2 regions of the Roseovarius sp. AK1035 genome follow, and region 2 is predicted to be linked to the other one. Evidence: riboswitches for the same ligand, from Rfam matches in the RefSeq annotation. Region 2 holds a riboswitch; the other holds the start of a gene.
What was found. Region 2 has a riboswitch for cobalamin ahead of RAK1035_RS18865 (hypothetical protein). Riboswitches for the same ligand answer to the same signal wherever they lie in the genome.

Region 1: another riboswitch for cobalamin. It lies ahead of RAK1035_RS04255 (CbtB domain-containing protein); the one in region 2 lies ahead of RAK1035_RS18865 (hypothetical protein).

Annotation. Positions count from the first base shown of each region.
Region 1 is NZ_CP030099.1:869,234-884,799, forward strand. It holds gene smc (chromosome segregation protein SMC) at 1-1,340, opposite strand, end outside; cobalamin riboswitch at 1,552-1,777, shown strand; gene RAK1035_RS04255 (CbtB domain-containing protein) at 1,811-1,975, shown strand; gene RAK1035_RS04260 (CbtA family protein) at 1,979-2,659, shown strand; gene RAK1035_RS04265 (hypothetical protein) at 2,715-3,206, shown strand; gene RAK1035_RS04270 (DUF1636 family protein) at 3,211-3,540, opposite strand; gene cobW (cobalamin biosynthesis protein CobW) at 3,612-4,694, shown strand; gene RAK1035_RS04280 (GNAT family N-acetyltransferase) at 4,691-5,140, shown strand; gene RAK1035_RS20355 (hypothetical protein) at 5,143-5,304, opposite strand; gene cobN (cobaltochelatase subunit CobN) at 5,397-9,113, shown strand; gene RAK1035_RS04290 (NYN domain-containing protein) at 9,158-9,751, opposite strand; gene RAK1035_RS04295 (HipA family kinase) at 10,121-10,906, shown strand; gene RAK1035_RS04300 (DUF3037 domain-containing protein) at 10,897-11,742, shown strand; gene hslU (ATP-dependent protease ATPase subunit HslU) at 11,812-13,119, opposite strand; gene hslV (ATP-dependent protease subunit HslV) at 13,116-13,670, opposite strand; gene RAK1035_RS04315 (amidohydrolase) at 13,732-14,880, opposite strand; gene trxA (thioredoxin) at 14,962-15,282, opposite strand; gene addA (double-strand break repair helicase AddA) at 15,342-15,566, opposite strand, start outside.
Region 2 is NZ_CP030099.1:3,955,660-3,971,225, reverse strand. It holds gene RAK1035_RS18925 (AAA family ATPase) at 1-762, opposite strand, end outside; gene RAK1035_RS18920 (aerobic carbon-monoxide dehydrogenase large subunit) at 830-3,247, opposite strand; gene RAK1035_RS18915 ((2Fe-2S)-binding protein) at 3,244-3,738, opposite strand; gene RAK1035_RS18910 (FAD binding domain-containing protein) at 3,751-4,605, opposite strand; gene miaA (tRNA (adenosine(37)-N6)-dimethylallyltransferase MiaA) at 4,743-5,630, opposite strand; gene pyrH (UMP kinase) at 5,772-6,497, shown strand; gene frr (ribosome recycling factor) at 6,546-7,109, shown strand; gene RAK1035_RS18890 (isoprenyl transferase) at 7,127-7,852, shown strand; gene RAK1035_RS18885 (phosphatidate cytidylyltransferase) at 7,849-8,628, shown strand; gene dxr (1-deoxy-D-xylulose-5-phosphate reductoisomerase) at 8,625-9,803, shown strand; gene rseP (RIP metalloprotease RseP) at 9,807-11,156, shown strand; gene RAK1035_RS18870 (OsmC family protein) at 11,175-11,645, shown strand; cobalamin riboswitch at 11,696-11,895, shown strand; gene RAK1035_RS18865 (hypothetical protein) at 11,998-12,267, shown strand; gene RAK1035_RS18860 (DUF1127 domain-containing protein) at 12,553-12,780, opposite strand; gene RAK1035_RS18855 (Mrp/NBP35 family ATP-binding protein) at 13,029-14,084, shown strand; gene RAK1035_RS18850 (peptidoglycan-binding domain-containing protein) at 14,131-14,640, opposite strand; gene RAK1035_RS18845 (exodeoxyribonuclease VII large subunit) at 14,676-15,050, opposite strand; tRNA gene RAK1035_RS18840 (tRNA-Glu) at 15,130-15,204, opposite strand; gene recJ (single-stranded-DNA-specific exonuclease RecJ) at 15,329-15,566, opposite strand, start outside.

The sequences.
Region 1 (15,566 bases), 960 kb from region 2:
TCGGCCTCTTGGGCGGCGGTGTGGTCGGCCTCGGCGCGCGTTAGGGCCGCGCGCAAATCGGCTTGTGCGGCGCGGGCACGTTCGGCCTCGGCCTCGCTCTTGATCAAGGTCTTGCGGCTATCCTCTAGAAGGCGTTGTGCAGATTGGTGGCGGGCGGCAAGGCGCGCCATATCCTCGGTCATCTGGCTGAGATCATTTTCCCGCTGTTGCAGGATTTGCGCAGCCTCGCGCGCCTCGGTTTGGGCCGCTTCAAGCCGGGCATCGTGGCCCTCGGCCCCTTTGGCAAGTTCGCCGGCCTCCCATTCCAGACGCGCGATGGTTTCGCCTGCGTCGCGGTTCAACCCCGCCTCGCGCTCCATGTCGCGGGCGAGTTGCTCGATCCGGCTGCGCAGCGTGGCAATGCGGTCGCGGGCGGACGCCTCTTGTTCGGTCAGGGTGTCACGCTGCACGCTCAGGCGTTGCAGGATTGCCGCCGCGATGGCCTCTTCTTCGCGTAGCTTGGGCAGGGCATCTTCGGCGCGGGCGCGCTCCTTGGCCGCCTCGCGTGCAGCCAACTCTGCGCGGGCGGCGACTGTGGTGCGCTCGCGCAAGTCATCCTCGGCACGAGCACGGGCCAAATCGGCCTCTTTCCAGCGGCGATAGAGCAACAGACCCTCAGCCAAGCGCAGTTCTTCACCAATTTGGCGATAGCGTGCCGCCTGCTTGGCCTGTCGTGCCAATTGCGCCAGTTGGTTTGCCAGTTGCTCGACCACGTCATCGACACGGGTCAAATTGGCCTCGGCCCCGCGCAGCTTCAATTCGGCCTCATGGCGGCGCTGATAGAGGCCGGAAATGCCAGCGGCCTCTTCCAGGATCCGCCGCCGCGATTTCGGCTTGGCGTTGATCAGCTCCGAGATTTGCCCCTGACGCACCAAAGCGGGCGAATGCGCGCCGGTTGAGGCATCGGCAAAGAGCATCTGCACGTCGCGGGCGCGCACGTCCTTGCCATTCACCTTATAGGCAGAGCCCACATCGCGGGTAATACGGCGGGTGATCTCAAGCTGATCGGCCTCGTTGAACCCGGCGGGCGCCAGACGGTCGGAATTGTCGAGGTGAATCACCACCTCGGCAAAGTTGCGGGCAGACCGGGTTGCGGCCCCGGCAAAGATCACATCCTCCATACCGTCGCCGCGCATCGCAGTGGGACGGTTTTCACCCATCACCCAGCGCAGCGCCTCAAGCAGGTTGGATTTGCCACAGCCATTGGGACCAACAACACCGGTAAGACCACGCGCGATGATCAGATCGGTCGGGTCGACAAAGCTTTTGAAGCCGGTCAATCTGAGTTTCGAGAACTGCACCTGCGCGCGCGCCCTTCGTGTCCGGTGATTCCGTTGTCGTAGAATTGTGATGTCTGAGGGGCGGGCCTGTCAACGACCAACCACATGATATGGGGCGGTCACAGCATTTATCCACATGATATTGGGCGAACCGCCGCCAAGCGCCGCAGAAAGAATGCCGCGGATTGCCAAAAAGCGGTCGCAATCCTCCTTGACGGGTCGCAGAACAGCCTGCATACCGGACGTGCAAGGTTCCTCGTTTGGGCGCAAAGCGCCTCGGGGATGAAATGGGAATGACGTGCCGGTGGACCCAATTAGGGCGCCTATGCGTCAGCCGCCCCCGCGACTGTAAGCGGCGAGCCCCTGCCAGATGCCACTGAGGTGCCTATGACCTTGGGAAGGCGGCAGACAGGCGACGACCCGCGAGCCAGGAGACCAGCCCTGCGTTCGTCAATCCCGCCTCGGGTGAGAGGCGCAAAGGAGATATCGCCATGACCACATTGGTTCAAACTGCTGCAAAATCTACCGTCCTGCCGTTCGTTGCCGCGCTCTTTCTGGGCTTGGGCATCGTGACCGTCGCAGGCCATGTGCAAGCCTCGGCACTGCATGACGCAGCGCACGATGTGCGCCACGCAACCGGCTTTCCCTGCCACTAACCTATGTTCTCAAAAATTGCGACCAGCGCGTTGTTCGCTGGTTTCTGTGCAGGGCTGATAGCCGCCCTGTTGCAGATGGTGTTCATTCAGCCCGTGCTTTTGCACGCCGAGCTGTATGAAGGGGGCACTCTTGTGCATTTCGGGGCAGAGGCGATCAGCGCCACGCCCGAATTGCCGGGGTTTGACGTGATGCGCGACGGGCTAAGCATCCTGTTTGCGGCGCTGATCTACGTGGGCTACGGGCTGGTTCTGGTGGCCTGCATGGGGATGGCGGCGGAATATGGCGTGCGCATCGACGCGCGTCGCGGTGTGATGTGGGGTTTGGCGGGATTTGTCGCGCTGCATTTCGCACCCGCTGTGTCGCTGCCGCCGGAAGTGCCGGGCGTGGCCTATACCGACATCACCGCACGACAAATCTGGTGGTGGGGCACAGTGATTGCCACGGCGGTGGGGCTTGGCTTGATGGCCTTTGGCAAAGGGCCTGTGATGCTGGCGGTTGCGATCGCGCTGCTGGCGGCACCGCATCTGATCGGCGCGCCTGAACCCGAAAGCTTTACCGGGCCGGTGCCACCGGAACTGGCCGCGCTCTTTGCTGCGCGTGCGCTTGGCGTCGGGATGGCGGCTTGGGTCTGTCTTGGCGCGCTTGCCGGGTATTTCTGGCAACGTGAAAGCGCCACCGCCTGACATGACATCACCCCGGCATCACGGTGCCGGGGCCATCCGCAAGGAGAGCGATATTATGGCAAAACCATTTGCCTTTCTCGGCATCGGCCTTTTTTTCGGAACAGGTCTGGGGTTTTTGATTGCCGCTACATCGGGCGCGCAGCTTGAGGGGCATGACCACGATCACGGTGCGGCAGTGCACGACCACAGCGCGCATGATCATGGCGGCAGCGCTCATGCCACACTGACCGAAGCGGGCACGCCTGCCCCGATGCTGGACCTGACGTTGCACGCTGATGGAGCGCAGAGCCGCAACCTGCATATCGGGGTAGAGAACTTTACCTTTGATCCCGAGGGGGTGAATGGCCCGCATATGCCGGGGCATGGACATGCGCATCTTTATCTCAACGGGATCAAGATCGCGCGTGCCTATGGTCCATGGATGCAGCTGGATGCGTTGCCTGTCGGCAGCCATGAGCTACGCGTGACTTTGAATGCCAATGACCATACGCAACTGGCCGTGGGCGGCGTACCCATAGAGGCCACGATTGCGGTGGTGATCGAATGATCCCTCAGCCCGGCACGCGCCCGATCAGGCAATGCCGGAGCCGTCCGGCAGGGCGTGCATCCTCGATCCAGCCATCGGCGCACTCGGCATATAGCGCGGCAAAGGCCAGCGTATCCTCAAGATCGCCTGCGGGGTCTATATCGCCAAACAGATACGTGGCCTTGCCCGGCGCGGAAAAGGCCACGCTGAGCGGACGGGCGCAATTGGACATGCAGTCATGGTCCTGCACCGTGAACTCCATACCCCGTTCGCTGAAAGCCGCGCGCAACCGGGCCGCAAAGCCCTTGCCATCCGTGCCCTCGCACGTAGAACAGACCACAATCCGGTGCATCATGCCCGATCCCCTTTTCCACCGGGCTTAGGCCAGCCGCCCCGCCCGATGCAAGCCCCTGAAGGAGCCAAGACATGAAAGCCAAGATTCCCGCCACCGTCGTCACAGGATTTCTCGGGGCCGGCAAGACTACGTTGATCCGGCATATGCTCGAGAATGCGGGCGGCAAGCGCATTGCGCTCATCATCAACGAATTTGGCGATCTGGGCGTTGATGGCGACATCCTCAAGGGCTGCGGGATCGAGACCTGTTCAGACGAGGATGTGATGGAATTGTCAAACGGTTGCATCTGCTGCACCGTGGCAGAGGATTTCATTCCCACGCTGCAAAAACTTTTGGACCGCGACCGCGCGCCCGATCACATCGTAATCGAAACCTCTGGTCTTGCGCTGCCGCAGCCGCTGGTGCGGGCCTTTAACTGGCCCGAGATTTCCACGCGGGTGACGGTTGATGGCGTGGTGACAGTGGTCGATGGCAAGGCCGTCACCGAAGGACGCTTTGCGCATGATGTGGCGGCGGTCGATGCCCAGCGCAAGCTTGATGAAAACCTTGACCACGAAACGCCACTATCGGAACTCTTCGAGGATCAGATGGCCTGTGCCGATATGATCGTGATCAACAAATCCGATCTGCTGACCGAGGAGGAGCGCATCGCGCTTACAACGCGGCTGCGCGCAGACTCGCGTGATGGTGTGCAGGTCGTGACCGCGACGATGGGCGCGCTGCCGGTCGAGGTGCTGCTTGGACAGGGTATCGGCGCCGAGGCGGATATGGAGGCGCGGCATGAACTGCACCATCATCACCATGACCATGACGACGATGATGATCATCACGACGACGATGATGACCATGATCACCATCATGACCATGGCCATGACGCCTTTGAGAGCTTTGTGGTGACGCGGCCCGAGATCACCGATCCGGCCAGCTTTGCCCGTCAGATCACAGAGGTGATCCGCGCGCATGATATCCTGAGGCTCAAGGGCTTTGCCGCCGTGGCGGGCAAGCCGATGCGTCTGACGATTCAGGCGGTTGGGCCGCGTGTCGACAGCTATTTCGACCAACCCTTTGGGTCCGGTCCGCGCCAAACGCGGCTGGTCGTGATCGGTCAGGCCGGGATGGACCGGGCGGCGATCACCTCCGCGCTCTTGGCATGATCATCGTCGAGGCGGTAGACCCAAGGCATCCAGAGGCCAGCGCGCTCTTGCGCGCAAGCCATGCCCTGATGGAATCGCTGTTTCCGCCCGAGGATAACTTCTTTCTCGATATCGACGCGCTCTGCGCGCCCGATATCCGCTTTTTTGCTGCGCGCATCGGCACCACAATCCTTGGCACCGGCGCGCTTGCATTGCGCGATGGCTATGGCGAGGTGAAATCCATGTTCGTGGCTGAGACAGCGCGTGGACAGGGCGTAGCAGACGCCCTGTTGCGCCAGATCGAGGACGAGGCGCGCACCCACGCCCTGCCCTGCCTGCGACTGGAAACCGGCAATTTGCTAACCGCAGCCCACAAGCTCTATGCCCGGCACGGTTTCATGCCAAGGGGCCCGTTCGGCGATTATCCCAACGCGCCCTCGTCCATTTTCATGGAAAAGCGGCTATGAGCCTATTTCGACGACTTCTCGGCCTTCGCCTTGAGGCGCGCGATCAGCTCTTCCTTGGAGGGGCGCTTGCCAAACGGGTTCTTGTCCGTACCCGGTGCGTTATGCTCCTTGTGGCGGGGAATCTTGCCGCCTTTCTTGGAGGCGCCCAATGCGTTGTAATCCATGTCGTTGCCCTTTCGGCCCGGCCCCCCAGATGGGGCCGCTCTAACGCCGCTATTGCCGCAAATTACCGCCCCGTTCAAGCTGGAACCGTCTGATGCATCTTCTCGCCGCCACCCCCGGGGCCATCGAGGATGGCAAAGAGCCCGTCGATCTGGGCCAAACCCCCGCCGATGTGGTCTTTGTCTCGGCCGCCGATACCGAGCTTGCGGCACTGAGCGAGGCACGCGGCGAAATGGCAGACCCACCCAGTCTTCGGCTGGCCAATCTCAGCCATTTGCAGCACCCGATGTCCGTCGACTTGCATCTCGATCACTGCGCCACGAAATCGCGGCTGGTGATCGCGCGGGTTCTGGGCGGTGTGGGCTATTGGAAATACGGGGCCGAACAATATGCCGCGCGTCTGCATGAGGCCGGCGTGCCATTGGCGCTCTTGCCCGGCGATGACAAGCCAGACGCAGAATTGCGCGGCCTGTCCACGGTGTCGGATGCGGATTACGATGCGCTTTGGTCCTATCTTGTGGAAGGTGGGCCGGAAAATGCCGGGAATTTCCTGCGCTATGCGCAGACCATGCTGGAGGGCGGCGAACCCCCTGCCACCGCCAGCCCGCTGCTGCGCGCGGGCGTCTATTGGCCGGGTGCGGGTGTCGCAGGCCTAAGTGCCGCGCAAGAGGCTTGGGGTGCCGGCCAGCCGGTGGTGCCCGTTATCTTTTACCGTGCGCTGGTGCAGGGGGCCGGGCTTCATCCGATCAACCGGCTGGTGAAATCGCTGTTGCGCGCCGGGCTTAATCCGTTGCCGGTCTTTGTCGCATCGCTCAAAGATCCGGTATCGGTGGCAACGCTGGAGCATCTGTTCAGCGTGGCACCACCTGCAGTGATCCTGAACTGCACCGCCTTTGCCGTAGGCTCGCCACATGCGGGCGACGAAAACCCAGAGAATCCGCTGGCCATGCCCGCCGCCAATAGCGCCCCGGTGTTTCAGGTGGTATTGGCAGGATCGACCGAAGAGGCATGGGCCAAGGGGCTCACGGGCCTTTCAGGCCGCGACATCGCCATGAACGTGGCCCTGCCCGAGGTCGATGGCCGCATTCTTGCCCGTGCCATCAGTTTCAAGGGCGAGGCGTTTTTCGACGCATCCACAGAATGCGCCATCGCCACGTATCGCGCGGTTGGCGACCGGGTAGATTTTGTGGCGCAGCTGGCCGCCAATTGGGCCAAACTGCGCCAGACGCCTGCGCCCAAGCGGCGGGTGGCGCTGATCCTTGCCAATTACCCAAACAAGGATGGACGGCTGGCCAATGGTGTGGGTCTTGATACGCCTGCGGCCACGGTGCACACGCTGCGCCTGATGGCCGAGGCGTGCTATACCGTCGCCAATCCGCCAGAAGATAGCGACGCCCTGATGCGCGCGGTGATGGCGGGGCCGACCAACTGGCTCACGGATCGCGCATCGCGCGACGGCGGTGAAACCCTGCCGCTGGATATCTATCTGGAGCATTTCAACGCCCTGCCGTGGGATCTGCGCGAGGCGATGACGACCCGTTGGGGCGCGCCTGAGACGGACCCTTTCATTGTTCCCCAAATTCTCAAATCCGACGGCAGCACCGGTGCAGGCTTTGCCCTGTCAATCCTGACCTTCGGGCATGTCGTGGTCGGGTTGCAGCCCGCACGGGGCTATAACATCGACCCGACCGAGACCTATCATGCCCCCGATCTGGTGCCGCCGCACAATTACCTCGCCTTCTACATCTGGCTGCGCCACCATTTCGGCGTCCACGCGATCGTGCATATGGGCAAGCATGGCAATCTTGAATGGTTGCCGGGCAAGGCGCTGGCGCTGAGCGCCGAATGCTGGCCTGAAGCGGTGCTAGGGCCGATGCCGCATGTCTACCCCTTCATCGTCAACGATCCCGGCGAGGGCACGCAGGCCAAACGCCGCGCGCAGGCGGTGATCATCGACCACCTTACTCCGCCTCTGACCCGCGCCGAAACCTATGGCCCGCTGCGCGATCTCGAGGCGCTGGTGGATGAGTATTACGAGGCCGCCGGGGTCGATCCACGCCGCATCGCCCATCTGCGGCGCGAGATCCTGACACTGAGTTCCGCCACCGGGCTCGATAAGGATGTCGGCATGTCCGGGGCGGATGAAGAGTCTGATCTGGCGCAGCTTGATGCCTATCTCTGCGAGTTGAAAGAGGCGCAGATCCGCGATGGGCTGCATGTATTCGGTCAATCGCCCACAGGGCAGCAAGAGATTGATCTGGCCATTGCCTTGGCCCGGGTGCCGCGCGGCGATGGCCAAGGGGGAGACGCCTCGCTGATCCGGGCGCTGGCGCGTGATTTCGGGCTGGGCATTGATCCGCTTGATTGCGATATGGCCGGGGCCGCCACTGAAAAGCCGCAGGCGCTGGCCGGTCTCTGCGCCGATCCATGGCGCAGCAATGGCGACACGGTGGAGCGGCTGGAACTTATGGCGCAGCGCCTCTTGAGGGAGGGCGACCAAGAGATCGGACCGCATACGTCGGCGGTTTTGGCAGAGATGGCGGCGCGCATTCGCCCCGCCATTGCCGCCTGTGGGCCGGACGAGGGCGCGGGGCTGTTGCACGCGCTGAACGGGCGGGCGATTGCCCCCGGACCCTCGGGCGCACCCACGCGCGGGCGGCTCGATACCCTGCCAACCGGGCGCAATTTCTACAGTGTGGACAGCCGCGCCGTGCCCACGCCGACCGCTTGGGCCTTGGGCTGGAAATCTGCCAATCTATTGATTGAGAAGCATTTGCAAACCCATGGTGATTGGCCGCGCGCCCTGCTGATCACCGCCTGGGGCACGGCCAATATGCGCACGGGCGGCGATGACATCGCGCAGGCGCTGGCGCTGATGGGGGTCAAGCCAAAATGGGATGCCGCCAACCGGCGCGTGACCGGGTTCGAGATTCTGCCCGAGGGCGTGCTGGGGCGGCCGCGGGTGGATGTGACGCTGCGCATCTCGGGGTTTTTCCGTGATGCGTTTCCGCAGCTTATCGCGCTGTTTGACAGTGCGGCGCGGGCGGTTCAGGCGCTGGACGAGGCCGAAGACAGCAATCCCGCCGCCGCGAGGGCGCGGAGCGAGGGGATTGGCCCGCGTATTTATGGCGCAAAACCCGGGGCTTATGGCGCGGGCCTGCAAGCGATGATCGACGAGCGGCTCTGGGCGGACAAGGCCGATCTGGCAGAGGCGTACCTGACTTGGGGCAGCTATGCCTATGGGGCCAAAGAGGCGGGCACGCCGGACCGGGCGGGGTTTGAAACCCGGCTGCGGCAGACTGAGGCGATTGTGCAGAACCAAGACAACCGCGAGCATGATCTTCTTGATTCTGACGACTATTATCAGTTCGAGGGGGGCGCTGCGGCGGCGGTCAGCACCTTGCAGGGGCGCGACCGGCCGGTTTACCATAACGATCATTCACGCCCCGAACGCCCGGTGATCCGCACGCTCGAGGATGAGATCGGGCGGGTGGTGCGATCCCGCGTCGTCAATCCGAAGTGGATCGAAGGGGTCAAGCGGCACGGCTATAAAGGCGCGTTCGAGATTGCCGCGACGGTGGACTATCTCTTTGCTTTTGCGGCCACAACTGGCGCTGTGCGGGGGCATCACTTTGATCTGGTAGAGGCCGCGTTCCTAGAGGATGAGGATACGCGGGCCTTCATCGCGGCGCATAACCCATCGGCCCTGCGCGAGTTGGCGGAGCGGCTGGCAGAGGCCATTGATCGGGGGCTGTGGATGCCGCGCTCCAATTCCGCGCGGGCGCGGATCGACGGGGCGCGGGGACGGTAGTGCGCTGAAAACCGGGGGAAATCTGCGTCAGTATCGTGTCGGTCTTACGTCGGTATGTCCATGCCTTCGAACCAGAGTGCCCCGTCACGATAGCCCCCCCGGATCAGACGCCCCGACTGTTTGATTTCGGGATAGTCAGCGGCCCAATCGCGGTAGCGGTCATTGGTGACGATGGGCGCACCGACATCGCGGGCAACGGTCAGAAGGTAGCGATCGGCAACGGTGCCCTTGGGCACGACCATCACCCAATCCTCGGCCAGCCCCAGATAGCCGGCCATGGCATCATCATGTTTGTATTTGCCGGTCAGCAGATAGCCCGCATTGGCATCAAAAACGACCCCCGGCGCAAAGCCGATGCGGCGCAGCTGCCCGATGACCTCGCGCAGCGTTTCGATCCTTGGGGTGTTGTCGCGCCAATACATGACGTTGGAACCGTCGATCAGGATGCGGTTCGGCTCTGTCTCGGGCTCGGGCGCAGCCGGGGCCGTGATCCTCAGAAAAAGGGCGCGCCAAAGCAGGATCAAAGCCGCGATGGTGCAAGGCCCCGCCAGCAGGATCAGATCGCCATAGCCGGGCAACAAAAGCGCCACGGCAACGCCGATGAGGGAGAGGGCAAGAAGGAGAACCGGAACAACCATAAGGGGTGTTTAGCGCGGGGGATGCGGAGGGGGAAGTGGGGGATTTGGGCCCCGTCGATGTCAGAGACATCATCCCCGCGAAGGCGGGGGTCTTGTGAGGTGGCCGCAACATGAGATAGATTCCCGCCGGCGCGGGAAAGACGGATGCCAAAGGCAGGACTGCCCACCCCACCCTTGTTAGGCGGCTGCGCGCCTCGTTTAGCGAACGTTGACTAGGGCTAGGAATATGTATTTGTTTAAACACTGAGTAGAAACGGATGATCGGCTTGCTTGGACATTTACCGAGTACAGCGTGGGATTGAGGGCAGTATGCGGTGGCGGGTATCGATTATCCATGGACGTGCGGAGAGTGGTAGGGCTCGGCCACCAATGGTGGAGCTGGTAGATGCGACTGGCAAGACCAACGAAGCGTATCTAAAATCTCCTGAGTTCCATGAAGCAAAGTCCCCATACTGCCTCGAGAGAGAATGGATCGCGACTCGCTTGGCTCAGGACTTAGGTTTGCCGTGCGCCAGAGTGGTTCCGGTTGAAGTCACACCGGAGCTTGTTCAGATGGCCTCTGCTATCTATGATCATACCCCCATTAAGACCGAGTCTGGCCCAACACTCGCGCAACGCTTGGTTTCGGGCCCAAAGCTATTGATTGGCTCGGTCTCCCTAGGTCCTGGGTGGTCAGAATGGTCCCAAGCGATGAGCGTACGCGATGTTCAGCTCGAAATGGCTACAGGGATTTATTTCTTCGACACGATGATCCAAAACTGGGACCGTGTTATACCAAATCCTAACCTTCTGATAAAAAATGATACTTATGGTATGATAGATCAGGAAGAAAGCTTTGTGGAAGCAGCCGGCACAGATGCAGAACGTGCGATCACACCGAAGCCATGGAAGGAGGGCGGTGTGGTGAACGATGTTGGGGAGATCAACGAGCATCCGTTATGGCGGGGGATAAAGCTGAATAGAAAAGCGTCATTTGACAAGAGCGTTCAGCGTTGGAAGTCCTTGCCCACTACCAAAGTTCTAGGGTATGCGAACGAACCAGTATTCGACGAGTGGTCCCGCCACGTTGCGAACAAAATTATAGAGTATCTTCTCGAGGCTGTTGATAATATTGACGCCGTTCACATGCAGGTTGAAGCGAACAGATGCAACTGAGTCAGACAATCTACACGTTTTCTGTACTCCAGTATCGTCATGATGCATGGATAGGTGAAGCATTGAATGTTGGTGTTTTGCTGTCTGCGCCAGAGCAAGGCTTTCTTAGAATGAGGGGCAGGACAGCGAGCCCACGGCTAACGCAGGCCTATCCAGATTTAGGGGCAAACGGGTTCCGGCAGCTTATCCGCGCAATTGAGGCAAAGGTCACTTCAATTGGGCAAAAGATCGAGCAAGGCTCGTTGTTTGATAGCAAGCTTACGTCAGACAGTATTGCCAGAAAACTATTACCTGAGGACGATAGCTCGCTCCGCTGGCTTGAGCCTGGAGCGGGAATTACGTCGTGCCCCAAAGACGAGCTTGACCGGCTGTTTTCTCGTTATGTGAGTAGATGGGACGCGGACATTGGACGTGAATCTCGATCAGATGAGGACGTATACTCTGTTTTCCAACGGAAGCTAAGAACTGCGCCAGTGGACCTTATGCTCGAAGAAAAAATCGTAAAAACTCCTCGTTTCGGGGAGGTTCGCTTTAAGCACGCTTATCAGAATGGTCGGTTGCATGTCGTGCAACCCATCTCTTTGGACATGGCGAACGCTGATACTCTTTTCGGAAAGGCTTCGAGATTAGTTGGAACCTTAACGCGGCTGAGAGAGAACCCAGAGGTTTGCTCTTACATTGTCGCGGGGGCACCTAGTAAGGACGAGCTTCGACGTGAATACGAGGGAGCTCTTGCCTTGCTACGAGAGGCTAAGGTTGCCGAAGCAATTGTTGACGAAGATGAAAGTCAAATAGTGGCTGATGCTTTGATAAAGGCGGCTAGCCGCGTTCACTAATTTACAAAAACTACCGAGAAATAGTGCGCTCGACATCTGCCTCCTGTCTCATAATCGAAAATCCCCCCCCTACAACACATACCTGCTCAAATCCGCAGACCTCATCAGCTCACCCAAGTTCGCCTCGACGAAGCCCGCATCGACCGTCACGGTCTCGCCGGCGCGGTCGGGGGCGGTGAAGGACAGTTCTTCGAATACCCGTTCCATGACGGTGTAGAGCCGCCGCGCGCCGATGTTTTCGACCGATTGATTGACCTCTGCCGCGATATGGGCGAGGGCGGCGATGCCATCCTCAGTAAAGCTGACCGTCACCTCTTCGGTGCCCATGAGGGCGGTGTATTGCAGGGTGAGGGCATTGTCCGTCTCGGTCAGGATGCGGACGAAATCACCTTCGGTCAGCGCGCGCAGCTCAACCCGGATGGGCAGGCGGCCTTGCAATTCCGGCAAGAGGTCTGACGGTTTGGCGATGTGAAAGGCCCCAGACGCGATGAAGAGGATATGGTCGGTCTTGACCGCGCCATATTTGGTCGAAACGGTTGTGCCCTCGATCAGCGGCAAGAGATCACGCTGCACGCCTTCACGGCTGACATCGGCGCCGCGCGCATCAGAGCGGGCGCAGACCTTGTCGATCTCATCGAGGAAAACGATGCCGTTCTGTTCGACCGCCTCGAGTGCGGTGCGGTGGACGGTTTCATCATCAAGAAGCTTGTCGGCCTCTTCCCCAATCAGAAGCGCGTAGCTATCGGCAACGCTGACACGCTTGGTTGTGGTGCGCTGGCCGAACGCTTTGCCAAAGATATCACCAAGGTTCATCATGCCCATCTGGCTGCCGGGCTGGCCGGGAATATCCATCATGCCCAAGGGGCTAGAGGTATCGGCCACCTCGATGTCGATCATGGTGTCGTCAAGCAGCCCTTCGCGCAGCTTCTTGCGGAACATATCGCGGGTGCCTTGGCGGGCATCCTCGCCAGCGATGGCGGTGATCACGCGCTCTTCGGCGGCCTGTTCGGCGCGGGTTTTGACGTCGTCGCGCATCCAATCGCGGGTCTGGGCAATGGCACTGTCGACAAGATCGCGGATGATCTGTTCGACGTCACGGCCGACATAGCCGACTTCGGTGAATTTGGTCGCCTCGACCTTGATAAAGGGCGCGCGGGCGAGTTTGGCGAGACGGCGGGAGATTTCGGTTTTGCCAACGCCGGTGGGGCCGATCATGAGGATATTCTTGGGATACACCTCGTCGCGCAGGTCATCGGAGAGCTGCTTGCGCCGCCAACGGTTGCGCAGGGCGACGGCAACGGCGCGCTTGGCCTCTTTCTGGCCGATGATGTAGCGGTCAAGCTCCGAGACAATCTCGCGCGGGGTCAGGTCGGTCATTTGGAAATCCTTTCCACCGTCAGCTTGCCATTGGTGTAGACGCAGATATCGGCGGCGATGGCCATGGCGCGGCGGGCGATATCCTCGGCACTCAGGTCGGGATTCTCGGCCAGACCGCGCGCCGCAGCGAGAGCGAAGTTGCCGCCCGAGCCGATGGCGGCCACGTCATGCTCTGGCTCGAGCACGTCGCCCGCGCCGGTGATGACATAGAGCTGATCGCCATCGGTGACGATGAGCATCGCCTCGAGCTTTTGCAGGTATTTATCGGTGCGCCAATCCTTGGCCAATTCCACGCAGGCGCGTTGCAATTGGCCCGGTGTCGCCTCAAGTTTGGTTTCCAGCCGTTCGAGCAGGGTAAAGGCATCCGCCGTAGACCCGGCAAAGCCCGCGACCACCGGATGCCCCCCGGGCGACAGGCGGCGCACCTTGCGGGCGGTACCCTTGATCACCGTCTGTCCAAGGCTGACCTGCCCATCCCCGGCAACGACAACCTCGCCGCCGCGCCGCACACCGATGATGGTGGTGCCGTGCCACCCGGGAAAATCGCTCATTTGGGCCTCCTTATTCTGTGTCCCCTATATGGAAGGGGTCGGGAGAGGGCGCAAGGGCAGGCTAACCCAGCATGTCGCGGGCGACCTGATGAAAGATGCGCGCCCCAATGGGAATGAGGTCGTCGGGAAAATCGTAGTCTGGATTGTGCAGCGCGGCATGGGTGGAACCTGCGCCAAGAAAGAGCATGGCAGCGCGGGCGCGTTGACCAAAGCGGCCAAAATCCTCGGACGCGCGCATTGGCAAGCCGCGCGCGTCATGGGGCACGTGCAGCGCATCGAGCGCCTTGCGCAAAATCAGAGTCGCATCGGGATCATTTGCGCAATGCGTGAAAATATCGTGATAGCTGATTTCAACACTGATGTCGTGCGCCGCTGCGGTGTTTGTCACCAGCGTTTCAGCACGATCACACAGCGCCTGCATCTGAGCGTCAACGAGAGTGCGCAGCGTAACGTAGAGCGTGGCCTCGCCCGGTGCGATGCCAAAGGCAGGCGCGCCCATGCTGGTATGGGTGACGGTGGCCAGAGTGAAATCGTGATCTTGTGGTGTGCCCCGGCTGAGGGCGGTCAGCGCGGGCATGAGATGCGACAGCGCCTGCATCGGCGAACGGCCATTCTCTGGCTCTGACGCATGGGCGGATTTTCCGCTGAGGGTAATGGACATACCGCGCGAGGCGCAATTGACCGGGCCGGGGATGAGGCCGACATGCCCCAAGGGCAGGCCCGGCATATTGTGCAGGGCAAAGGCATAATCAGGTGAAATAGTCTCGAATTCTGGATCGCGCAGCACTGCCTCTGCGCCTGCGCCGGTTTCCTCGGCGGGCTGGAACAGCAGCACGACACGACCCCGCGCAGGGCGCTGACGAGACAAGAGACGCGCGAGCGCCAGAATCACCGTCATATGCCCATCATGGCCGCAAAGATGCCCCGTGCCCGGCACCGTCGAGCGGTGGGGCAGATCGCTCTGCTCGGTGATCGGCAGCGCGTCGAGTTCGCAGCGAAAGAGGAGCGTTGGCCCTTGACCCTCACCGTCGTAGACAGCCGCCACGCCATGCCCGCCAAGCCCCGTCAGCACGCGATCGGGCGTGTGGTCCGTGAGAGCCGTGATAACACGCCGGGCTGTCCCCTGCTCTTGTCCAGACACTTCGGGGTGTTGGTGCAGCAGGTGGCGTAGCGCGGTCAGCTCTGTAATGTCAGCATTGGTCAGGGTCATGGTGTGATCATGCGGGTTTTGTGGCCAAAGAAAAGGGGCCGCGACCGGCGCGACCCCTTTTGATCTTGTGGCGTTGCAGGCTCAGATGCTGTCTTCGATCCAGCTCTGGAGGGCGGCCTTGGGGGCAGCACCAGCGCGGTTCGAAACAACCTGCCCGTCCTTGAAGATGAAGAGCGCCGGGATGCCGCGCACGCCCATGGCGACGGCGGAATTCGGGTTGCTATCCACATCGACCTTAACGATCTTGACGCGGCCGGACATCTCGCTTGACAGTTCTTCCAGAACCGGGCCGATCTGTTTGCAGGGGCCGCACCATTCGGCCCAGAAATCCACGACGACGGGAATGTCGGAATTCTTGACTTCGGCGTCGAATGTGGCGTCGGTGACGGCAACGGTGGCCATGATCTGTCTCCTAGTGGTCAGGGTTTCGGTCGTGAACCTATGGAGCCGGGCGCGGCGCGTCAAGCGATGGTGGTGGATTCCAGCGCCGCAGTCACAAGATCGTGGGGTAAGGGCATGAGCGTGGCAGTGCGGGTCCAGAGGATCGCGGTGTCAATGCGATGATCCGGGTAGAGCTGCCCGAGCGCGTGGGCATAGGCCCCCATCTGCCGCAGCAGGGCATCAGGGCAGTCGGCGGGCGTGTCGGGCACCAGCGCGTTGGTCTTGAAATCAACGGCGAGGATGCG
Region 2 (15,566 bases):
ATCGTTGATGCCAAGGCCCGCAAGAGCCGCAGCGAAATCGAGGGTTTCGGCGATGCCGGGAGTTTTCTCAAGGTCCTCGCGGCGGAGGGCCTGCACGAAGCTGACGATCTGGCGGGTGAGGTGCTGGTCGATCTGCGGACAGCGGCTTTGCAATATTGCAAGCTCTGCGGCGCGGTCCGGGTAATCGACATGGGCATAAATGCAGCGCCTGCGCAGCGCATCCGAAAGGTCACGGGTGCCATTGGCGGTGAGGATCACCATCGGGCGCGCGGTGGCGGTAAGAGTGCCCATTTCGGGGATGGTGATCTGGAACTCGGACAGGATTTCAAGAAGATAGGCCTCGAATTCCTCGTCGGCGCGGTCGATCTCGTCGATCAGCAGGACCGGCGATTCTGCCTGCCGGATGGCCTGCAACAGGGGCCGCTCCAAGAGGTAATCATCAGAGAAAATTCGCGCTTCCACGCCTGCGCCGGTCTCGCCGCCCTCTGAGGCGGCGCGGATGGCGAGGAGTTGGCGGGGGTAGTTCCATTCATAGATGGCTTGGGCGGCGTCGAGCCCTTCGTAGCATTGCAGGCGGATCAGGCGCGCGGATTTCATCGCGGCCAGCACACGCGCCACCTCGGTCTTGCCGACGCCTGCTGCCCCTTCCAGCAGGAGGGGCCGTTCCAGTGACAGGGCGATATGCAGCGCCATGGCCAAATCGTCACCTGCGATATAGCCATGATCTGTCATGCCCTGTTGCAGATCGCGCCAGCCTTGCATGCAGTCTCCCTGTTTCTTTTTGGTGCAAATACTCCGGGGGTCCGGGGGCTGGCCCCCGGTCCCGTCCTCAGCCATGCAGCCCGAGGTCATGGGCTGCGCGCCAGATGCGCCAATGATCATGCGGCATATGGCTTTGACGCAGGCCAAAGGGGCGCAGCGCATCATGCACGGCGTTTGAAAAGGCCGGAACACCGCCGACATTCGGGCTCTCACCCACGCCCTTGGCCCCGATGGGGTGGTGTGGCGAGGGGGTTTCCGTATGATCTGTGGTGTAATGCGGCGTTTCCCACGCGGTGGGGATAAAGAAATCCATCAGCGTGCCGGTTTTGACATTGCCCATCTCGTCATAGGCAATTTCCTGTCCCATGGCGATGGCGAGCGCTTCTGTCAGGCCGCCATGCACTTGGCCTTCGATCACCATCGGGTTGATGCGGGTGCCGCAATCGTCAAGTGCGTAGAACTGGCGGATTTGGGTTTCGCCGGTGTCGACGTCAATTTCCATCACGCAGATATAGGCCCCGAAGGGATAGGTCATGTTGGGCGGATCGTAGTAGCTGACCGCTTCCAGCCCCGGCTCGACGCCGGGAATGGCCTGATGATAGGCGGCATAGGCAATCTCGGCCATGGTCTTGAACCGTTCCGGCGCGCCTTTGACGGCGAAGCGGTCGATGTCGAATTCGACGTCATCGTCATGGACCTCTAGCAGATAGGCCGCGATCATCTGCGCCTTGGCGCGGATTTTGCGACCGGCGAGCGCTGTGGCGGCCCCTGCCACGGGGGTAGAGCGGCTGCCATAGGTGCCAAGGCCGTAGGGCGCGGTGTCGGTGTCGCCTTCTTCCACGGTGATCTTATCCGCCGGAATACCGATTTCGGTGGCGAGGATCTGGGCAAAGGTGGTGGCGTGGCCTTGACCCTGAGAGATGGTGCCAAGGCGGGCGATGGCCGATCCGGTGGGGTGGATGCGGATTTCGCAACTGTCGAACATGCCCATCCCAAGGATGTCGCAATTCTTGACCGGGCCGGCCCCCACGATTTCGGTGAAATGCGTCAGACCAATGCCGATCAGTTTGCGGGTTTCGCCGCGTTTGAAGGCCTCGATGCGTTCGGCCTGTTCGGCGCGCAGCCCGGCGTAATCCACAGCCTCGAGCGCCTTGTCCCAGGCGGTGTGGTAATCGCCGCTGTCATATTCCCAGCCAAGCGCTGAGTGATAGGGGAATTGGTCGGCGCGGATGAAGTTGATGCGGCGGAGTTCTGCCGCGTCCATGCCGAGTTCAATGGCCAGTATTTCGATCATGCGCTCGATGAAATAGGCGGCCTCGGTCACGCGGAAGGAGCAGCGATAGGCCACGCCGCCCGGAGCCTTGTTGGTATAGACGCCATCGACGCCCACGTAGGCCACGGGGATGTCATAGCTGCCTGTGCAGATATGAAAGAATCCGGCCGGGAATTTGGTGGGATCGGCGCAGGCGTCGAACGCGCCGTGATCGGCGGTGACATGGCACCAGAGGCCGGTGATCTTGCCCTCTTTGGTGGCCGCGATCTTGCCCTTCATCCAGTAGTCGCGGGCGAAGGCGGTGGCCATCAGGTTTTCCATCCGATCCTCGACCCATTTCACCGGCAGGCCGGTGACGATGGTGGCGACGATCGAGCAGACATAGCCGGGATAAACGCCCACCTTGTTGCCAAAGCCGCCGCCGATGTCGGGCGACACCACGCGGATGTTGTGTTCGTCGATGCCCGACAGCAAGGAGGCCACGGTGCGCACCACATGCGGGGCCTGAAAGGTTCCATAGAGCGTGAGCTTGCCATTCACCTTGTCCATGGAGGCGACGCAGCCGCAGGTTTCCAGTGGGCAGGGGTGGGTGCGGTGGTAATAGATCATTTCCTCGGCCACCACATCGGCGGAGGCTATCACCTCTTCGGTGGTGGATTTATCGCCCTGTTCCCACAGGAAAATATGGTTGGGGTGGCGGCGGGGGCCGTGGGCACCATCGGCACCGGGGACGAGATCCTCGCGCAGCACTGTGTCGGAGTTGAGCGCCTCGAACGGGTCGGTGATGACGGGGAGTTCTTCATACTCGACGTCGACCAGTTCCACAGCGTCGGCGGCAACGTAACGGTCGCGGGCGACGACAAAGGCCACTTCTTGTCCTTGAAAGAGCACCTTGCCATCGGCCAGCACCATCTGTTTGTCGCCCGCAAGGGTGGGCATCCAGTGCAGGCCGAGCGGTTCGAGGTCCTTGGCCGTCAGCACAGCCACCACGCCGTCAAGCGCCATGGCGGCGGAGGTGTCGATGGATTTCACGCGGGCATGGGCATAGGGCGAGCGGACGAAATCGCCAAAGAGCATGCCGGGCATCTTGATGTCATCGACATAATTGCCCTTGCCTTGGGTAAATCGCGCATCCTCGACGCGCTTGCGGGCGCAGCCGATGCCCTTGAGCTTGGCGGTGCGGTCGTCGCGGTCTGGCGTCAGATCGTTCATTCTGCGGCCTCCTTGGAGGAATTGAGTGTGGCAGCGGCGGCGAGCACCGATTTGACGATGTTTTGATAGCCGGTGCAGCGGCAGAGATTGCCCGCCATGCCAAAGCGCACCTCTTCTTCGGTGGGGTCGGGGTTTTCCTTGAGCAGTTGTGCCGCGCGGGTGATCATACCCGGCGTGCAAAAGCCGCATTGCAACCCGTGATGTTCGCGAAACGCCTCTTGCAGCGGGTGGAGCGCATCGGGGCTTCCGAGCCCTTCGATGGTGGTGATGCTGGCCCCGTCTGCCTGAGCGGCGAAGACGGTGCAGGATTTGATCGACCGGTCGCCCATAATCACGGTGCAGGCCCCGCAATGCGAGGTTTCGCAGCCGATATGCGGGCCGGTGATATTGAGGCGTTCGCGCAGGACATGGATCAAAAGCTCGCGTGGTTCTGCCAGCAATTCATGGCGGGTGCCGTTCACGGTGAGGGTGATTTGCATTTTCTTGGACATGGGTGCGTTTCCTCAGGCGCGCGACCAAGCGCGGGCGATGGCGCGGGCAAGGATGATGCCTGCCGCGTGGCGTTTGAATTCGACCGGTCCGCGATTGTCCTCTGACGGGTCGATGGCGGTTTGCATCGCGGTGATTGCGGCGATGACGGCATCTTCGCCGCAGGCGGTGCCGATGAGGGCATTGCCTGCTGCCTCGGCCCAGATGGGCGTGTCCGACAGGTTGGTCATGGCGATGGACGCGGCGGTGCAGTGATCGCCCGAGCGGGTGAGGATCACGGCGGCGGCGGCGGTGGCGTAATCGCCGATCTTGCGTTTCTGTTTCTCATAGGCCTGCCCGCCGGTGGGCGCGTCAAAGCTGACTGCGGTCAGGATTTCGTCATCCTCGCGGGCGGTGAGATAGGCGCTTTCGTAAAATTCCCGCGCGGGGATGGTGCGACTGCCCTCAGGGCCGGTGACGTGGAATGTGGCGTTCAGGCATTGCATCAGGCCGGGCATGTCGTTGCCGGGATCGCCATTGGCGACGTTGCCGCCGACCGTGCCCATGGCGCGCACCTGCGGATCAGCAATCTGAAGGGCGGCTTCGCGCAGGATGGGCGCGTGGGTGGTCAGACCAGCATGGGCGATGATTTCGGCCTGCGTGACCATGGCCCCAAGGGTGATGCGGCTGCCATCCATGGTGATCCCGCGCAGCGCGTCGATCGCTTGCAAGTCGATGAGGTGCGGCACCTCGGCCATGCGCAGCTTCATCATCGGGATGAGGCTGTGACCGCCTGCGATAACACGGGCCTCGTCGCCGTGTTGTTGCAAGAGGGCGAGGGCGGCGGGCAGATCACCGGGGCGGTGATACTCGAATGCGGCTGGAATCATGTGGTCTCCTCCCAAAGACGGGGCCGGGCGGCCTTGGGCGGAATTGGAGAGGGCAGGGGAGATTTGTCGCCTCACAAGTCCTGAAAATCGTGGTTCGCTGCACGAAATGCGAAATGCTTGCACGAAATGCGAGCGTTTCAGGCGGTGAGCGTTTCGGCCTCTATCGGCTGCCATGCCCGCATCCGCGCGCGGAACCATGTGCGCTGGCGTTTGGCATATTGGCGGGTGGCGATGGTGGCGGCCTCGCGCGCCTGATCGAGCGTCATTTCGCCGCGTAAATGCGCGATGAGTTCGGGCGCGCCGATGGCCTTCATCGAGGGCAGGGCAGGATTCCAGAGGGGCAGATTGGCGCGCACCTCGTCCAGCGCCCCGGCGGCGAGCATGGCGTCAAAGCGGCGGGCGATGCGGGCATTTAACCAATCCTTGTTGGCGGTGATCAAAAGCGGGGTGCAGGCGGTGAGTGGCAGAAGGGGCGGCGGCGTGTCATCCTGCCATGCGGCCAGTCCGTGACCTGTGGCGCGCTGCACCTCCCACGCGCGCTGGACGCGCATGGGGTTGCGGGTGTCGATGCGCGCAAGGGTCGTGGGATCAAGGGCGGCAAGGAGTGTGGATAGCCCTTGTGTGGCCATGAGGTGATCGGCCTCGGCGCGCAAAGCGGGTGGGGTTGGGGGAATCTCGGCCAGACCTTCGGTCAACGCGCTGAAATAGAGGCCGGTGCCGCCGATGATGATCGCGCGTACCGGCGTCTGGAGGATTGCTGCCACCTCGCGCAGCCAATGGCCGGTGGAATAGTCGTCCTGCGCGCCGATATGCCCATACAGGCGGTGGGGAACGGTTGCTGTGTCCTCGGCGCTGGGTCTTGCGCTGAGAATGCGCCAGTTTTCATAGACTTGCAGGGCGTCGGCGTTGACGATGACGCCACCTTGGGTGCGCGCGATATGCATCGCGAGCGCCGATTTGCCGCTGGCGGTGGGGCCAGCGATCAAGACGGGGCGGTCAGGGTGGATCTCAACGGGCAGGCTCATAGGCCCCGGTTAGCGCCAATCGCGCGGTTTGGCGAGGCGGTTTGCCGCCTTTTCCCCGCGAAACGGGGTGATCAGCGATTGCACATGGGCGGCATTTGCGACATTTTGCGCGAGATTGACACGACCGAACGGAGAATGCCGATGACCACCCCGGAGAGAGCCAAATTCACTCGTGTGATGCTCAAGATTTCCGGGGAGGCGCTGATGGGGGATCTGGGCTACGGGTTGCATCCCCCAACGGTTGAGCGGATCGCGCGCGAGGTCAAGATTGTGCATGATCTGGGGGTTGAGATCTGCATGGTGATTGGCGGCGGTAACATTTTTCGCGGCTTGCAAGGCAGCGCTCAGGGGATGGAGCGCACGACGGCGGATTACATGGGCATGCTGGCCACTGTGATGAACGCGCTGGCCATGCAGAGCGCGCTGGAGAAAATGGGCGTGTTTTGCCGGGTGATCAGCGCCATTCGCATGGATGAGGTGGCAGAGCCCTATATCCGTCGCCGTGCCGTGCGGCATCTGGAGAAAAAGCGCGTGTGCATTTTTGCCGCTGGAACCGGTAATCCCTATTTCACCACCGATACGGCGGCAACGCTGCGGGCCAATGAAATGGCCTGTGAGGCGATCTTTAAGGGGACCAAGGTGGATGGGGTCTATGACAAGGACCCGATCAAATATCCGGATGCCAAGCGGTTCGAGCGTGTGACCTATGACGAGGTGCTGGCGCAGCATCTGGGGGTGATGGATGCCTCGGCGATTGCGCTGGCGCGGGACAATAACTTGCCGATTATCGTCTTCTCGCTTGACGAACCGGGCGGGTTCAAGGGCATTCTGGCCGGTGAGGGCACCTATACAACCGTGCACGGTTGAGGCAAAACAAGGCTTAGACGCAAGAGCCGCAAGAAGGACCAAGACAATATGGCGGATGATATCGAAATCGACACAGGTGATCTGGAGCGCCGGATGGAGGGTGCGATTGGCGCGCTCAAAACCGAGTTTGCCTCGTTGCGCACCGGTCGCGCCTCGGCCTCGATGCTGGAGCCGATCATGGTCGATGCCTATGGCCAGAAAACCCCGATCAATCAGGTGGGCACGGTCAACGTGCCCGAACCGCGCATGGTGACGGTCAATGTTTGGGACAAGGGCCTTGTCGGTAAGGTGGAAAAAGCCATTCGCGAGAGTGGTTTGGGCATCAATCCGCAGCTTAACGGCACCATTATCATGCTGCCGATTCCTGAGCTGAACGAACAGCGCCGCAAAGAGCTGACCAAAGTGGCGGCGCAATATGCCGAGCATGCCCGGGTTGCTGTGCGCAATGTGCGCCGCGACGGGATGGATCAGATCAAGAAGGCCAAAGGCGATGGCATGTCGGAGGATGATCAGAAATTCTGGGAATCCGAGGTGCAATCCCTGACCGACCGTTTCATCAAGCATGTCGATGAATTGCTGGAGGGTAAGCAAGCGGAGATCATGCAGGTCTGATGGCAAAAAGCGCGCCCATGGCAGGAAAATCCGCGCCGGCCGAGGGGCCGCGCCATGTGGCGATCATTATGGATGGCAACGGGCGTTGGGCGCAAAAGCGTGGGCGGCCGCGTCTCTTTGGTCATCATGCTGGTGCACGCCGGGTGCGTGAGATCGTGCAATCCTGCCCCGGTTTGGGCGTCAAGTATCTGACGATCTTTGCCTTTTCCACTGAGAACTGGAAACGGACCCAGACCGAGGTGGCGGGGCTGATGAGCCTCTTTCGTCGCTACATCATGAAGGAAATGCAGGAATTCGTGCGCGAGAATGTGCAGGTGCGTTTCATCGGCGACCGGCCCCGGCTGGATGCCAAGCTGCGCGGGCTGATGGATGAGGCCGAGGCGATGACCGCGCATTGCACGGGCACCAACCTGACCATTGCGCTGAATTACGGGGGGCGCGATGAGGTGTCGCGCGCCACCAAGCGGTTGGCGATTGATGTGGCCGAAGGGCGGTTGCGCCCCGAGGATGTCGACGAGGAAACCTTGCCCCGCTACTTGGATACCTGCGTGCTGCCTGATCCTGATCTGGTGATCCGGACCAGCGGCGAGGCGCGGATTTCCAATTTCCTGCTGTGGCAATCGGCCTATGCGGAATATGAATTCATCGACACGCTTTGGCCAGATTTCACGCCGGATGTGTTCGCCCGGTTGCTGGCGCAATATGGCGCGCGGGATCGCCGCTTTGGGGCTGTGCCTGCATGAGCGGGGCGGCGCGCTGGGCGGACCTGTGGCCGCGCCTTGTGTCGGGTATCTTGCTGATCGTTGTGGGCGCAATTGAAATCTGGTTGGGCGGTCTGCCCTTTGCCGCGCTGGTCTGTGTGCTGGCGGGCGCGATGATCTGGGAAGCGGCGCGCATGTTCGCGGCCCCTGACGCGCTGCGCTCGGGCGGGCTGGCGGCTGTGGCGGTGGCACTGGCGCTTTGGTTGCCGGGGATCATGGTGTTGCCGATCCTTTTGGCTGCGGTCGTGGTTGCCGCAAGTTCGGTCGAGCGCGAACGCGGGCCGTTCTTTGCGCTTGCGATTTGGGCCTTGTTGGGGTGCTACGCCATGGGCACGCTGCGCGCCGAGGCGGGGCTGATCTGGGTGTTATGGCTGGTGGCGGTGGTGGTGATCTCTGACGTTGCGGGCTATTTTGCCGGGCGCATGCTGGGCGGGCCCAAGTTCTGGCCGCGCATCAGCCCCAAGAAAACATGGTCAGGCACGATTGCGGGCTGGTTTGGTGCGGCGCTGATCGGGGCGATATTCGCCGCGCCGACCGGGGCGGGGCTTGCGCTGGTGCCGCTGTCGGTGCTGGTGGGGTTTGCCGGGCAGATGGGCGATATTGCAGAAAGTGCGGTCAAGCGGTTGCGCGGGATCAAGGACAGTTCCAACCTTATTCCCGGTCACGGCGGCGTGCTGGACCGGTTTGATGCGATGCTGGGCGCGGCGTTGGTCGTGGTGATCATGTGGGCGCTGGGCCTCTTGCCGGGGGTGGCATGAAACGAATTTCCATTTTAGGGGCAACCGGCTCTGTCGGGCAGAACACGATTGACCTGATCCGGCGCGCGCCGGGGGCTTATCAGGTGGTGGCGCTGACGGGGGGGCATCACATCGACAAGCTGGCGCGCGATGCCATAGACCTCGGGGCCGAGGTGGCGGTGACGGCGCATGACGATCTGCTGGTGTCGCTGCGCGAGGCGCTCAAGGGGAGCAAGGTTGAGGCGGCGGCGGGCAAGGCGGCGTTGAATGAGGCGGCCAGCCGACCGGCGCAATGGGTGATGTCGGCGATCGTTGGGGCCGCAGGGCTGGCGCCCGGTTTGGCGGCGCTGGAGCAGGGCGCGACGCTGGCCTTGGCCAACAAGGAATCGCTGGTGACGGCGGGGGCGCTGATGATGCGCACCGCGCGTGCCAACCGTGCCAATATTCTGCCCGTGGATAGCGAACATTCCGCGATATTTCAGGCGCTTGTGGGTGAGGATGCGGCCGCTGTCAGCCGGGTGATCATCACCGCTTCGGGCGGGGCCTTTCGCGATTGGCCGCTGGAGCGGCTGGCGGGGGCCACCGTGGCTGAGGCGTCGAGCCATCCCAATTGGGCCATGGGGCAGAGGATCACCATTGATTCCGCCTCGATGTTCAACAAGGCGATGGAGATGATCGAGGCGCGCGAATTTTTTGGCTTTGCCCCCGATCAGATTGAGGTGCTCATTCATCCGCAATCGCTGGTGCATGCGTTGGTGGGGTTCTGCGATGGTGCGCTTATGGCGCATGTCGGGCCGCCGGATATGCGCCATGCCATTGGCTATGCACTGAACTGGCCGCAGCGGCAGGCGCTGCCGGTGGAGGCGCTGGATTTGGCGGCGATTGGCATGCTGGAATTTCGCCCGCCAGACCCCGAGCGCTATCCCGCGCTGCGGCTGGCGCGCGAGGTGATGCAGGCGCGGGGCCTTTCGGGGGCGGTGTTCAATGCGGCCAAGGAGCGGGCGCTGGATCACTTTATCGCGGGGCGGATCAGCTTTACCGATATGAACATCGTGGTTGAGGAGGTTTTGACCGCCTTGCAGGATGCGCCAGAGGCGCGGAATTCCGAGATGACCCTTGATGTGGTGGCGCATATGGACCATCTGGCTAGGAAGCAGGCCGATCTGGTCGTCTCTCAGCGAAGAACCCAAGGATAAAGCGTGGAAATTCTGACCTCTCTGCCGCAATTCGGCAATCTATTCCTGACCCTGTTGGCCTTTGTTGTGGCGTTGTCCGTGATCGTGGCGGTGCATGAATATGGCCATTACATCGTTGGGCGCTGGTCAGGGATCAAGGCCGAAGTCTTCTCTTTGGGGTTTGGCCCGGTGCTGTTTTCGCGGATGGATCGGCATGGGACGCGCTGGCAGATCGCGGCTTTGCCCTTTGGCGGGTTCGTCAAGTTTCTGGGTGATGCCGATGCGGCGAGCGGCAAGGACGGCGCGGCGATGGCGGCGCTGCCGCCTGAACGGCTGCGCCAGACGATGCATGGTGCCCCGCTTTGGGCGCGCACGGCGACCGTGGCGGCGGGGCCGGTGTTCAATTTCATTCTGTCGATCATCATTTTCAGCGCTGTGATGATGACCGGGGGCAAGACCGCCGACCCGCTGACCGTGGGCGCATTGAAGCCGCTGCCGGTTGAGGGGATCACGCTGGAGCCGGGCGACCGGGTGCTGAGCGTCGAGGGTATGCCCCTGCCTGATGTTGCGGCGGGCGAGGTCTATGATGATATGATCGACGCGCTGCCGCGCGAGGCGCTGTTGCGCTACACGGTTGAGCGCGCGGGACGCGAGATCGAGGCGATGGGCCCGCAGCTTATGCCGCCGTTGATCAGCGGGCTGGCACCGCAATCGGCGGCCTTTGCCGCGGATTTGGAAGCGGGTGATGTGATTACGGCGATCAATGGCACACCGATTGTGGCCTTTGAAGAGCTGAAGGTGGTGGTCGAGGGGTCCAACGGGGCACCGCTGGCGCTGACGGTGTGGCGCGAAGGCGACGAAAGCCACGAGGTCACGATTACCCCGCGCCGGGTGGACGAACCGCAGCCTGAGGGCGGGTTTCGCACCGAATGGCGAATCGGGATCGCGGGCGGCATGGCGTTTGAGCCTGCGACCGAGCGGCTTGGGCTGATTGAAGCGGTGGGGGATGCGGTCGGCCAGACCGGCGACATCATCCAAAGTTCGCTGTCGGGCCTTTATCACATGATCACCGGGGCGATCAGCAGTTGCAACATGTCCGGGCCGATTGGGATCGCGCAGGTTTCGGGGGCGATGGCCAGCCAAGGCGCGGAAAGTTTCATCTGGTTCATTGCGGTGCTGTCAACGGCGGTTGGTCTGCTTAATCTCTTTCCGGTGCCGGTTCTGGATGGCGGGCATCTGGTGTTTTACGCCTATGAGGCCGTTTCGGGCCGCCCGCCGAGCGAGCGGGCGTTGCGGGTGCTGATGACTGTTGGTCTGACGCTCATCTTGTCGCTGATGCTGTTCGCCCTCTTCAACGATATTTTCTGCCCCTAAGGCGCGGGAGGGGTCAAGGTGACGGAGCATGATTATACTGCCCGCGTCGTCTGGACCGGCAACCGGGGCGATGGGACGCGGCACTACAAGGGCTATGACCGGACCTGGAATGTCGAGACGCCGGGCAAGCCCGTGATCCACTGCTCGAACGACCCGCTGCTTGGCGGAAATCCCGGTCTGCATAATCCCGAGGATATGCTGATTGCCGCGCTCAGCGCCTGTCACATGCTGTGGTTTTTGCATCTGGCGAGCGATGCGGGCATTGCCGTGCAAGCCTATGAGGATGATCCGCTGGCGGTGGGTGAGACGGATAGCACCGGGGCCAGCCGGTTTCTGCGCGCCACCCTGCGGCCCCGGATTGCGGTGCCGGCGGGAACCGATCTTGGGCGGGTTGATGCGTTGCATGGGCAGGTGCATGCGTTCTGCTTTATTGCGCGGTCGGTGAATTTTCCTGTGAGCTACGCGGCGCGGTATCGCGTTCTGGCGTGAGCGGCGCGGGCGGCGTCGGTTTCAGACTTGCAGATCGGGGGCCTGCGCGGCTAGGCTGATCCTGTCAGGGTGCCGCCCTTTGGGGCGGAGAATTGGGAAGCCGGTGTAACTCCGGCGCTGCCCCCGCAACGGTAAGGGAGGGCATTTCGGCGATAGGCCACTGGGCAATTTGTCCGGGAAGGTGCCGAGATGCGAGGGCCATTTGGCCTGCCGCCCAAGCCCGGAAACCAGCCTTGGCGGATCGTCGAATCGCGGGGTGCGGTGCGGGCGTGCGCGCCTCATCTCTGTCGTGCCATGGCCCCTGCTGCTCTCGCCCCATCCGACCCGGGGTGCGGTCGGGGAGAAGAGCAGAGTGAGTTTCCTAAGAATCATGAATGGGCTGGAGCGTGATCCGGCCATCGGACGTCAGGCCGAGCAAGTGGCGCGGATCGGGTTTTTGACCTGGGCGTGTTCGGTTGAAGGGCCTGTCACGGCGCAAGTGGCGCGGGCGGCGTTGGACTGCCCCGAAGCGGTGGCGGCGGAAAGCGACGCGGCGCGGGCCTTTGTCGGAATCTTGCAAGAGGCGAGCCGGGCGTATCTGGCAGGCACGATGCGGCGCGGGCGCGCGCGCGTGCAGCACTAAGGCTTGCCGTGCGGCTACCGGAGGGGTGAGCCGCGCGGGGCGGTTCGTGCGACTAGTGAAAAGTTTGCCCTGTCTTGCATTCGCGCAATAAAAAACGGCGGCACCAGGGAGGAGGAGGGGTGCCGCCGTTTCCTATACGTCCGGCCCAGGGAGGAGGAGAGGGCCATTCGCAAAACGAAGGGACTTGTTCAGTCCCGATTTGACGGCCCCGAGCATCAGGGAGGAGGAAAGATGCCCGTGACCGTAACAGATACCCCAGGGAGGAGGAGGGGGGTATCTGATCCTTTAGTACGACCGGTGGCCGTAAACTGTTTCATGCGCAACGCGGCGGATTTCGCTACGGTGCAGGCCCAGATCGGCGAGGTCATGCGCGCTAAGTTGCGACAGCTCATTGACCGTGCGGCGATAGGTGCGATAATTCACAAAGCGCTGCATTGCAGCATAGACAGCCGCGCTCAGGTCTTCGCCGAGGACGGCGGTGGCGGAGCGGCTGGTGTTAAGCGTCGTCGGCATTTTCGGGTCCTTGCGGATTTGATTGTATTAAGGTTCGGCGGGGTTCGTTTCGCCATTTGTTGAGAGTAAGATACGCCTTTGCTGCGCGTGCACAATACCCCTGATAAGCAATGCTGCTATGCAGCAAATGCATAAGCTAAAAGTGACCTAAGGTTAAGCAAATGCGGCATTTTTTAGGCGTTATGTGAAGACTTGCTGCTGTCGCCGTGATGGTGGCTGAGGACCAACCCAGGACCAAAGGACCGAAGATGAACGATTTTCGCAGCGAACTTGAAGCGCGGTTGCGGCATTTGGAATTGCCGGATGGCGGTGATCTCATCTCCCGAGACATGGTGCGGGCGCTGACCGAAGAGGCCGGTGAGGTGCGCTTTGTCATCGAGGCCCCAAGCCCCGAGATGGCGCGGATGATGGAACCCTTGCGCGCCGCCGCCGAGCGCGCGGCCCTGAGCCTGCCGGGGGTTGTCCGCGCCCGCGTCGTGCTGACGGCGCAGGCGGCCCCGCCTGTGCTCAAGCTGGGGCAGCATCCCAAGGGCGGCAATGCCTCTATCAGGCCCGAGGGCATTGGCGCGTTGCTGGCGGTGGCCAGCGGCAAGGGTGGCGTGGGCAAATCAACCGTGGCGGCCAATCTGGCGGTAGCGCTGGCGCGACAGGGGCGGCGCGTGGGCCTTCTTGATGCCGATATTCATGGGCCAAGTCAGCCCCGCATGATGGGGCTGAGCGCGCGCCCCGCAAGCCCTGATGGCACGCGGATTACGCCGCTTGAGGCGCATGGCGTCAAGGTGATGTCGATCGGGCTGATGCTCGATCCGGCCAAGGCGGTGATCTGGCGGGGGCCGATGTTGATGGGGGCCTTGCAGCAGATGTTGGCGCAGGTTGATTGGGGCGATCTGGATGCGCTGATCGTCGATCTGCCGCCGGGCACGGGCGATGTGCAACTGACACTCAGCCAACGCGCGCGCCCTGATGGGGCGATCATCGTCTCGACACCACAGGATGTGGCGCTCCTTGATGCGCGCAAGGCGATGGATATGTTCCGCACGCTCGAGGTGCCGATATTGGGCATGATCGAGAATATGTCGTTCTTTACCTGCCCTGACTGCGGGCATGAGGCGCATGTCTTTGGTCATGGCGGGGTGAAGCACGAGGCGGAGGGGCTTGGCCTGCCGCTCTTGGCGGCTTTGCCGATTGATCTTGAGACGCGGCTTGCGGGGGATGCGGGATGCCCGGTGGCTGCGGGCGACAGCCCGGCGGCGCGGGCCTATGCCGAGCTTGCGCTCCGTCTGATCCGGGAGGGGCATGGGTGAGGGTCAATGCCGCAAGCGTGACCCCAATGCCAAAGGCGGAGCAGGATCAGTCGCTGATTGGCGTGGCCACCAACCCAAGGCGGCGGGCGCTATCCAGCGAGAGCGTATCGCTCTCAAGGCCCAATGGCGCTTGATAGCGGGCGATGGCGGCGCGGGTGCGGGCGTCAAACCGCGCGGTGATCTGCCCGGTGTAGAGGCCGCGCGCCGCAAGGGCGCGTTGCACCGAGGCAATGAACTCGGGCGTCAAGAGATCGGCGCAGGGGGTTTCATACCAAGTGGTGACGCGTTCGCGCAGAATCGCCTGACGGGTCACGGTCGCATAGGCGGCGGGGCGCAGGGTCTGGCCGGATGCATCGGTTTCCGCCGGGGTAAGCTGCACCTGTTCGGTGACAGTTTCGATCACGGCGGGGGTGTCTTTTTTGCCCCAGCAGGTGCCCGTGGGCGCGCCCGGCGGCGCTTCGGCCCCTACGTTGGAGCGCTCTGGCCCAGAGGGCACGGGCTGACACGCGGCGAGGGCGAGGGCCAGCGCAAGGCAGAACAGGCGGGGCAGCAGCATGGGCGGGCGTCTCGCGGGCGATGATCGAGACGAGCCTAGCCTGTTTGATCCGGCGGGGAAAGCGGGGTTTCGGGATCGGCCAGAAGGTCAAGCAGCGCCGAGATATCCTCGATCTCTTCTGCGACGAGATGGGTCACGCCGGATTGCCGCTCGACGCGCCCGGTCACACGCAGCATGCGCCCGGCGATCACCGCGCGGCGAAATCGGTCAAACACCTTGCGCCAGATCACGACATTGATGGTGCCGGTCTCATCCTCGAGCGTGACAAAGACCACGCCGCGCGCGGTGCCGGGGCGCTGACGCACCAGAACCAGCCCCGCAACCGTGACGCGCCGCCCCGGTGCCACCTCGGGGAGGGCGGCGGCAATGAGGGCAGAAGGGGGGCGGGGAATGGGGCGCGACGGGGGCATAAGGTCTTTCGGGTGGGCATATCTCTTACAAGAGCGCACTGCGATCACGCATCACGACTTTAACAATTATCAGGAAAAGTGGCAGCCCGTAGGGGAGTCGAACCCCTCTTTTCAGGTTGAAAACCTGACGTCCTAACCGATAGACGAACGGGCCATGCCTTGGCGTGTCGCGTAACTAGGCAAAAGCGGCGGGGGGTGCAAGAGGGATTTTGCAAAAACTTTGCGCCCCATTCAGAAATTTATCCGCCGAGGGCCGGAACGGTCAGGCCTCGCGCGCCTCAGGCTGGGGCGGCGTCTTCCAGGCGCAGTTGCACGGTTTGCCGACCGCCCCAACTGTTGAGATCGAGCCGCCCGGCGAGGTGGAATCGCGCGCCGCCATGGTTCAGGAGCGCAGGCCCCAACGGGCCGTCAAGCGCCCCAAATGCGATGGCGTCAAGGCTTGCCCCCATGCCATCCCCGAAGCGCAACTTGAGATGTGCGCCGCTCAGCGCCTTGGCAAAGGTGATCTGGCAGTCG